DNA from 2 places in the Streptomyces sp. NBC_00285 genome. Region 2 is predicted to be linked to the other one. Evidence: riboswitches for the same ligand, from Rfam matches in the RefSeq annotation. Region 2 holds a riboswitch; the other holds the start of a gene.
What was found. Region 2 has a riboswitch for glycine ahead of gcvP (aminomethyl-transferring glycine dehydrogenase). Riboswitches for the same ligand answer to the same signal wherever they lie in the genome.
Positions count from the first base shown of each region.

Region 1: another riboswitch for glycine. It lies ahead of gcvT (glycine cleavage system aminomethyltransferase GcvT); the one in region 2 lies ahead of gcvP (aminomethyl-transferring glycine dehydrogenase).

Region 1 is NZ_CP108055.1:7,485,195-7,489,696, reverse strand. It holds gene OHT57_RS34680 (enhanced serine sensitivity protein SseB) at 257-1,057, opposite strand; gene OHT57_RS34675 (AAA family ATPase) at 1,154-1,828, opposite strand; glycine riboswitch at 2,012-2,109, shown strand; glycine riboswitch at 2,110-2,214, shown strand; gene gcvT (glycine cleavage system aminomethyltransferase GcvT) at 2,267-3,385, shown strand; gene gcvH (glycine cleavage system protein GcvH) at 3,525-3,902, shown strand; gene glyA (serine hydroxymethyltransferase) at 3,918-4,502, shown strand, end outside.
Region 2 is NZ_CP108055.1:1,903,942-1,908,443, reverse strand. It holds gene OHT57_RS08695 (MerR family transcriptional regulator) at 43-726, shown strand; gene OHT57_RS08690 (DNA polymerase IV) at 784-2,160, shown strand; gene OHT57_RS08685 (PRC-barrel domain-containing protein) at 2,178-2,555, opposite strand; glycine riboswitch at 2,679-2,774, shown strand; glycine riboswitch at 2,775-2,889, shown strand; gene gcvP (aminomethyl-transferring glycine dehydrogenase) at 2,953-4,502, shown strand, end outside.

The sequences.
Region 1 (4,502 bases), 5.6 Mb from region 2:
CCCGAGTTTGGACCCAGCTTAAGCGCCCACGAGCCCGGGATCTGTGCGCTGTCGACGGGTGCGCTCGTCCGTGACCGGTCGCGCCCGCGGCGGACCGCATAGTGGCACAGTCCCGCGCCCCGGGCCGGGTTGTTCCCGGGGCGGGTGTCGAACGCGGCGGCGTCCGGTGCGTGCGATCGCAACGCGAAGGGCCGCCCGGTACCGGGTGCGACAGGGCGAATGTGCGCGCCGGGACGGCGGGATCGTCGAAGCACACCTAGCCCTGCGTGTAGAAGGGCCGTACCTGTTCGCGCATCCAGTGCCCCACCGGGTCGTCCGCCACGTCCAGCAGGACCAGGTTCACCGGCCACCGGACCGGGGTCCGGTGCAGGGCCCGGCCGAGAGCGTCCATCGGCAAGGTGCGCAGATCTCCCTCCCATTGGGAGAGTTCGACGCCCACGAACATCACCGGGTCGGCCGTCTCGATGGCCGCAAGGCAGCGGCGGGCCGTCAGGACCACGCCGGTCGCCGCGAACTCCGCGGAGGCGGTGGCGAGGAAGTCGACCGGGTCGTCCTGCCAGTCCGGTTCGTAGAGCTTGACCCGCCCGCCGGTGTTGGGGCCGTCGAGGGGGGAGCGGCCCACCCGGCAGAGGTCGGCGACGGCGGCCGGGGGGAGCGGGACGCCGACCACACCGTCGGGGTTCAGGGCGAGGCCCACGTGCGGGGGCAGGCCACGGGCGAACTCGACCGCCGGGGCGATGGTGCACGACAGATGGCTGCCGACGACCTGGCGGAACTGCTCCTCGGAGCTGAAGACCGGCACGAACGCCTGGCCGCCGATCTCCAGCGTGGGCAGGTCGAGGGGGCCGCTGTGCGGGCCGCCGCCGTTCGGCAGGGGGATCCAGACGAAGCTGCGGCCGAGCACCTCGATGATCCGGGCGCATGCCGAGGGCATGCCGAGGGAGGCGGAGAGCACCTCCTCCAGTTCGTTGCCCGGCCATCCGCCGTGCGGATGGGGGTGTGCCGTCTGTGCCGGAAACTCCGAGAAGTCCGCGGGGAGATCCGCCGGGAAATCCATCTGTGCGACCGCCTGCTGTGAACCCAGTACTGATGTGGCTGAAAGGCTAGCGGGTACGGCGGGAGCCGGCCCCGGCCCGGACGAGTTCTTCCCGCCTCAGCCGGTGAAGCCGATCCGCCGCAGGACGTCCGCCGCCTCCCGGTCGACCAGCACCGCCGAGGCGCAGCCCTGGGGCAGGTCGCCCCGCTCCACGGCACGGATCAGGCGGGCGGCCGCGCCCCGGTGGCGCAGGAAGGCGTACCGCGAGACACCCCGGCCGCGTTCGCGCTGGCCCTCCAGCGCTGCGTCCGCCGTGACGTCGAGGAGCAGCAGGTGCAGGGTGCCGCCCCGGCGGCGGGCCTCGCGGGCCAGCCAGCCGCGCACCCAGGTCTGCGTCCCGCAGTCGTGCACGACGACCCCCTCGCCGGAGCGCAGGGCGCGGCGCAGTCCGGCGTAGTGCGCGAGCCGGACCAGGGGGCGGTAGACGGCGTACGGCAGGAAGCGGGACAGTCGGCCGTCCCAGCGGTCGCGGGTGTCCTGGGAGTCGATGCGTGCCCCTGTGACCGCACGCTTCATCAGGGTGGACTTGCCGCTGCCGGGCAGGCCGGTGATGACGACGAGGTCCTTGGGGCCGAAGAGCAGGGCGTGCGGGCTGTGTCCCAGGCGGTCGCGCAGGTCACGGACGACCGGCGCCGGGCGCGTGCCGCGGGCCTCGACGGCCGGGGCCGCGGGCTGCTCGGGCAGCGCCAGGCCCGAGGTAGTCGCGTACGCGGTGGTCCTGTTCACCGTCATCGTCCTCCTCCGGGGTCAGGGTCTCCCCTCCCCACCAAGCGTAAAGAGAAGGTAATGGATGATCTCCCGTGTTTCTGTACGCGTACCGCCACAAGCCAGTTACAAAGGGAGGGGCCGGGTGCGGCCCTGCCGCCCGCCCGCGATGCGTGCAATGATGTCGGCGCCAACTGCATACCGGCCGCTTGAATCCGCGCGGGAGAGTCCTGGGTACATGTACCCGGGCGCCGAAGGAGCAAGTCCCTCCCTTGAATCTCTCAGGCCCCCGTTACCGCGCGGGCGAGGCACATCTGAAAAGCGGGCCGCCCACTCGAAGGCGGCTCCACCCAAGGTGCAAGCCATGTTTCTTCATGGCGAACCTCTCAGGTTCCGATGACAGATGGGGAGGAATCACCTCGCCCGTCACACCCATGTCCTGGGATCCTTGGAGACGACCGCCCGATGAGCAGTTCTGAACCCCGTCACACCGCCCTCGATGCCCTGCATCGCTCGCTCGGCGCGACGATGACCGACTTCGCCGGCTGGGACATGCCCCTGCGGTACGGCTCCGAGCGCGACGAGCACACCGCGGTGCGTACGAAGGCCGGGCTCTTCGACCTCTCCCACATGGGGGAGATCACGGTGAGCGGACCGGCCGCGGCTGCCCTTTTGAACTTCGCCCTCGTCGGCAACATCGGCTCCGTCGGTGTCGGCCGGGCCCGCTACACCATGATCTGCCAGACCGACGGCGGCATCCTGGACGACCTGATCGTCTACCGGCTCGGCGAGACCGACTACATGGTGGTCGCCAACGCCTCCAACGCCCAGGTCGTCCTGGACGCGCTGACCGAGCGCGCGGCCGGCTTCGACGCCGAGGTGCGGGACGACCGGGACGCGTACGCGCTGATCGCCGTACAGGGACCGGAGTCTCCGGGGATCCTCGCGTCCCTGACCGACGCCGATCTCGACGGGCTGAAGTACTACGCCGGTCTGCCGGGCACGGTCGCCGGGGTCCCCGCGCTGATCGCGCGCACCGGGTACACCGGCGAGGACGGCTTCGAGCTGTTCGTGAAGCCGGAGCACGCGGTCGAGTTGTGGCAGGCGCTGACCAAGGCCGGCGAGGGTGTGGGCCTGGTCCCCTGCGGACTGTCCTGCCGGGACACCCTGCGTCTGGAAGCGGGCATGCCGCTGTACGGGCACGAGCTGTCGCGGGAGCTGACCCCCTTCGACGCCGGGCTCGGCCGGGTCGTGAAGTTCGAGAAGGAGGGGGACTTCGTCGGGCGCGAGGCCCTCCACAAGGCCGCCTCGCGTGCCGCCGAGAACCCCCCTCGCGTCCTCGTCGGCCTGGTCGCCGAGGGCCGTCGGGTGCCGCGTGCCGGGTACGCCGTCGTCGCGGGCGGTGCGGTGATCGGCGAGGTCACCTCCGGCGCCCCCTCCCCCACGCTGGGCAGGCCGATCGCCATCGCGTACGTCGACGCCGCGCACGCGACGCCGGGCACGGCCGGTGTCGGTGTGGACATCCGGGGCAGCCACGAGGCGTACGAGGTCGTGGCGCTGCCGTTCTACAGGCGTCAGAAGTAGAAGCCGAAACAGGCGTCCGGAAACAAGCGGCCTGACAGGGCCGCCGTAGGTGATGCTGAGCACATAGTCGCTGCTCAAGCGCGCCTCGCGCAGTACCCCCATTCACCAGCACTCCCCCGCGTACAGGAGAATTCAGGCCATGAGCAACCCCCAGCAGCTGCGTTACAGCAAGGAGCACGAGTGGCTGTCGGGCGCCGAGGACGGCGTCTCGACGGTCGGCATCACGGAGCACGCGGCCAACGCGCTCGGCGATGTCGTCTTCGTCCAGCTCCCGGAGGTCGGCGCCACGGTGACCGCGGGCGAGACCTGCGGCGAGCTGGAGTCCACCAAGTCGGTCAGCGACCTGTACTCCCCGGTGGCCGGTGAGGTCACCGAGGTCAACGAGGACGTCGTCAACGACCCGTCGCTGGTGAACTCCGCCCCCTTCGAGGGCGGCTGGCTGTTCAAGGTACGCGTCACGGAGGAGCCGGCCGACCTCCTCTCCGCCGACGAGTACACCGCCTTTTCCGCCGGCTGAGGAGCTGCACACCCGATGACCGTGACGTCCGCACTGAACACACCCCTGCACGAACTCGACCCGGAGATCGCCGCCGCGGTCGACGCCGAGCTGCACCGCCAGCAGTCCACCCTCGAAATGATCGCGTCCGAGAACTTCGCGCCGCTCGCGGTCATGGAGGCACAGGGCTCGGTCCTGACCAACAAGTACGCCGAGGGCTATCCGGGCCGCCGCTACTACGGCGGCTGTGAGCACGTCGACGTGGCCGAGCAGATCGCGATCGACCGGGTCAAGGAGCTGTTCGGCGCCGAGTACGCCAACGTGCAGCCGCACTCCGGCGCCTCCGCCAACCAGGCCGCCCTGTTCGCGCTGGCCCAGCCCGGCGACACCATCCTCGGGCTCGACCTCGCGCACGGCGGTCACCTCACCCACGGGATGCGGCTGAACTTCTCCGGCAAGCAGTTCGACGTGGTCGCCTACCACGTCGACGAGGCCGGGCTCGTCGACATGGCCGAGCTGGAACGGCTGGCCAAGGAGCACCGCCCGAAGGTGATCATCGCGGGCTGGTCCGCCTACCCGCGGCAGCTGGACTTCGCGGAGTTCCGGCGGATCGCCGACGAG
Region 2 (4,502 bases):
ACTGCCTACCGTCGAGAAGGCAGGTCAAGGACGGAGGTCGGCGTGAGAAGCAGCGGCGACGGTACGGCTGGGGGTGCCCCCGGACGGAGTCTCGGGGCAAGCGGTCCGTACCCTCCCCCAAGCTCTCAACTTCGGTCGAGTTGGGCAGACCCCCAGCACGGCAGTGCGGCCGAGCACGTTCCGCAGCGAACGGCGGCCGTGCCGAGCAGCGGAGGGGCGACGTCCATGGCGTCCGAGCAGATCGGCTATCGCGGCCCTACGGCCTGCGCGGCGGCCGGCATCACCTACCGGCAGCTCGACTACTGGGCGCGCACCGGGCTCGTCGAGCCGAGCGTGCGGCCCGCCCACGGGTCGGGGACACAGCGGCTCTACAGCTTTCGGGACGTCGTCGTCCTGAAGATCGTCAAGCGGTTCCTCGACACCGGCGTGTCCCTGCAGAACATCCGCACCACGGTCCAGCACCTGCGGGAGCGGGGCTTCCAGGACCTGGAGCGCATGACGCTCATGAGCGACGGTGCCACGGTCTACGAGTGCACCTCGCCGGACGAGGTCCACGCGCTGCTCCAGGGCGGTCAGGGAATCTTCGGGATCGCCGTGGGTGTCGTGTGGCGTGACGTCGAGAGCGCCCTGTCCCAACTGCACGGAGAGCGCATCGACACCGGGGAGACCCTGGTGGGACACAACCCCGCAGACGAGTTGGCGCGGCGGCGCAACCGGGCGGTCTGAGGCCCGTACCGCCCTTCGGGGCGGGCATTGTCAGTGGCGTAGGGCAGCATCGGACCTGTGAGAAAAGCGCCCACGATCCTGCATCTCGACATGGATGCCTTCTACGCCTCGGCGGAGCAGGCGTCCAAGCCGAGTCTGCGCGGGAAGGCCGTCGTCGTGGGCGGTCTGGGGCCGCGGGGCGTGGTGGCGACCGCGTCGTACGAGGCCCGGGTGTTCGGCGTGAACTCGGCGATGCCCACGGCCCAGGCCAGACGGCTCGCGCCGAACGCCGCCTATCTCGTGCCCCGCTTCGACCTCTACCGGTCGATCAGCGAGCAGGTGATGGGGCTGCTGAGGGAGCTGTCTCCGCTGGTGGAGCCCCTGAGCCTGGACGAGGCCTTCGTGGACCTGGAGGCCGGGGGCACGGCTTGGGACGACCGGTCGGCGCGCCTGGCCGGGGCGAAGCTGCGGGCCGACATACGGGCCGGCACAGGATTGACGGGGTCAGTGGGACTCGCCGCGTCCAAGATGCTCGCGAAGATCGCCTCCGAGCAGGCCAAGCCGGACGGGCTGGTGGTGATCGAACCGGGTACCGAGCGCGCGCTGCTCGGGCCGATGCCGGTGCGGACGCTGCCGGGGGTGGGGCCGGCGACGGGAGACCACCTGCGGCGGGCCGGCATCCATACGGTCGACGAGATCGTGGAGGCGGGGGAGGACGAGCTGGTACGGCTGCTGGGCAAGGCGCACGGGCACGGGTTGTACGCGATGGCGCTGGCCCGGGACGAGCGGCCCGTGGTGGCGGAGCGTGAGACGAAGTCGGTGTCGGTGGAGGACACGTACGACGTGGACATCCATGACCGTGTCCGGGTGGGGCTGGAGGTGCAGCGGCTGGCCGACCGGTGTGTGCGGCGGCTGCGGGGGGCCGGGCTGTCGGGGCGCACCATCGTGCTGAAGGTGCGGCGGTACGACTTCTCGACGCTGACGCGGTCCGAGACCCTGAGGGGGCCCACGGACGATCCCACGGTGGTCCGGGAGGCCGCCCTGCGCTTGCTGGAGGGCGTGGACTCCACGGGGGGTGTGCGGTTGCTGGGGGTGGGCGTGAGCGGGCTGGCCGACTTCACCCAGGAGGACTTGTTCGCTCAGGCCATGGAGGAGCGAGGAGAGCACACCGTCGAGGAGGCGGCTGATGACACCCCTGTGGAGGAGCGTGACGTGGCGGTCGGGCGGAGGTGGGTCGCCGGTCACGATGTGCGGCATGCCGAGTTCGGGCACGGGTGGGTGCAGGGGAGCGGGCTGGGGAGGGTGACCGTGCGGTTCGAGACGCCGGATTCGGAACCGGGGCGGGTGCGGACGTTCCGGGTCGAGGATCCTGCGTTGGAGGTGGCGGAGCCGTTGCCGTTGGTGGAGGCGGCCGGTCCCCATCGGATCACCCGTGACGGGTTCGTCGGTGGGTGAGTGGGCCGGAGGCTCCCTCAGGCCTCGGCTTCCTCCGTGCCCGCAAGCTTGCCGAAGTCCCGGTCCGGGAACGGGGGCGGCGGGGCCGTGTCGAGGCCGTAGTGGTGGTAGAGCTGGAGTTCCTGGTCGGGGGAGAGGTGCCGGCCCACGCCGAAGTCGGGGGCTTCCTTGATGAGGGCGCGGTCGAAGGGGATGTGCAGGGTGCCTTCGATCACTTCGCTCGGTCCCAGGGGGACGAAGGCGTCCCTGGAGAAGAGGCCGGTGCGTATGGCTGCCCACTCGGGCATGCCGGTCGCGTCGTCCAGGTAGACCTCGTCGATACTGCCGATCTTGGTGCCATTGCGGTCGAACGCCTTGCGGCCGATCAGGTTGCGCGGATCGATGTCGGTCTGCACGGGCCCTCCACTTGGTCGCACCTCATCCGAAGCGGTCGTAAGCACTACGAAAGAGCACATTGGGGTGTGCGGCCACTCGAAAGCTCGGGCGTTGACCTCGCTGGTACTGTTGCAGGCGGCTGTCGACACCGTGCGGGAGAGTCCTCCAGACATCATCGGAGGCGCCGAAGGAGCAAATCCTCCCCAGAATCTCTCAGGCTCACGTACCGCACGGGCGAGGTCACTCTGGAAAGCAGGGCGGGTGTCGACGGCTTCCGCTCTCACCGACGGTGAAAGCCGGTCGCTCTCGGGCGGCCTGGTGAAGCTCTCAGGTTGAGATGACAGAGGGGGAGGCCGTCGGGGTACCCGTGCCGGGGTGTACCCCTCGAAGGTCGTGTCAGACCAGGAGGCCTCCGCAATGACCGCCCATCGCATTCCGCTCTCCGCCCTCGAGCAGGGAATCCCCTTCGAGCAGCGTCACATCGGCCCCGACCACGGGGCTCAGGCCAAGATGCTCGCCCAGGTCGGCTACGGCTCGCTGGACGAACTCACCGCCGCCGCGGTGCCGGATGTGATCAAGAACGCCGATGCCCTGGAGCTTCCCGGAGCGCGTACCGAGGCCGAGGTGCTGGCCGAGCTGCGGTCGCTGGCCGACCGGAACCAGGTGCTCGACTCCATGATCGGGCTCGGGTACCACGGCACCTTCACTCCGCCTGTCATCCTGCGCAACGTCATGGAGAACCCGGCCTGGTACACGGCTTACACGCCCTATCAGCCGGAGATCTCGCAGGGACGGCTTGAGGCCCTGCTCAACTTCCAGACCATGGTCGCAGACCTCACCGGGCTGCCCACCTCCGGTGCCTCGCTGCTCGACGAGGGGACAGCGGCGGCCGAGGCCCTGGCGCTGTCCCTCCGGATGGGGAAGAACAAGAAGGGGATCTTCCTCGTCGACGCCGACGCGTTGCCGCAGACCATCGCAGTGATCCGGACCCGCGCCGAGCCGACCGGCGTCGAGGTCGTCGTCGCCGACCTCAGCGACGGGATCCCGGCCGAGCTCGCCGAGCGGGAGATCAACGGCGTGCTCGTCCAGTACCCCGGCGCCTCCGGGGCCGTACGCGACATCAAGGCGGTCGTCGACCAGGCTCATGAGCTCGGCGCGCTCGTGACCGTCGCCGCCGATCTGCTTGCGCTGACCCTGCTGAAGTCGCCCGGCGAGCTCGGGGCGGACATCGCGGTTGGGACCACACAGCGTTTCGGTGTGCCGATGGGGTTCGGCGGTCCGCACGCCGGATACATGGCCGTGCGGGAGAAGTTCGCGCGGAGCCTGCCCGGGCGGCTCGTGGGCGTGTCCGTGGACGCCGACGGGAACAAGGCCTACCGGCTCGCGCTCCAGACGCGTGAGCAGCACATCCGCCGGGAGAAGGCGACCAGCAACATCTGCACGGCCCAGGTGCTGCTCGCGGTGATGGCCGGGATGTACGCCGTCTACCACGGGCCCGAGGGGCTCAGGGGCATCGCCCGCCGTACGCACCGCTACGCGAACATCCTCGCCGCGGGCCTCACGGCCGGTGGGGTCGAGGTCGTGCACGGCTCCTACTTCGACACGCTGACCGTGCGCGTGCCCGCGAAGGCCGCCGAAGTCGTCTCCGCGGCGCGGCACAACGGCGTCAACGTCCATCTCGTCGACGCCGACCATGTGTCCATCGCCTGCGACGAGACCACCGCGCGGGCTCAACTCGCCGCCGTGTGGGGCGCGTTCGGGGTCGAGGCCGACATTGAGGCACTGGACGCGGCCACTGAGGAGGCACTGCCGGACGCGTTGCTGCGCGCCGACGACTTCCTCGCCCATCCCGTCTTCCACCAGTACCGCTCCGAGACCGCGATGCTGCGCTACCTGCGCCGGCTGGCCGACCGCGACTACGCGCTCGACCGCGGCATGATCCCGCTGGGCTCCTGCACCATGAAGCT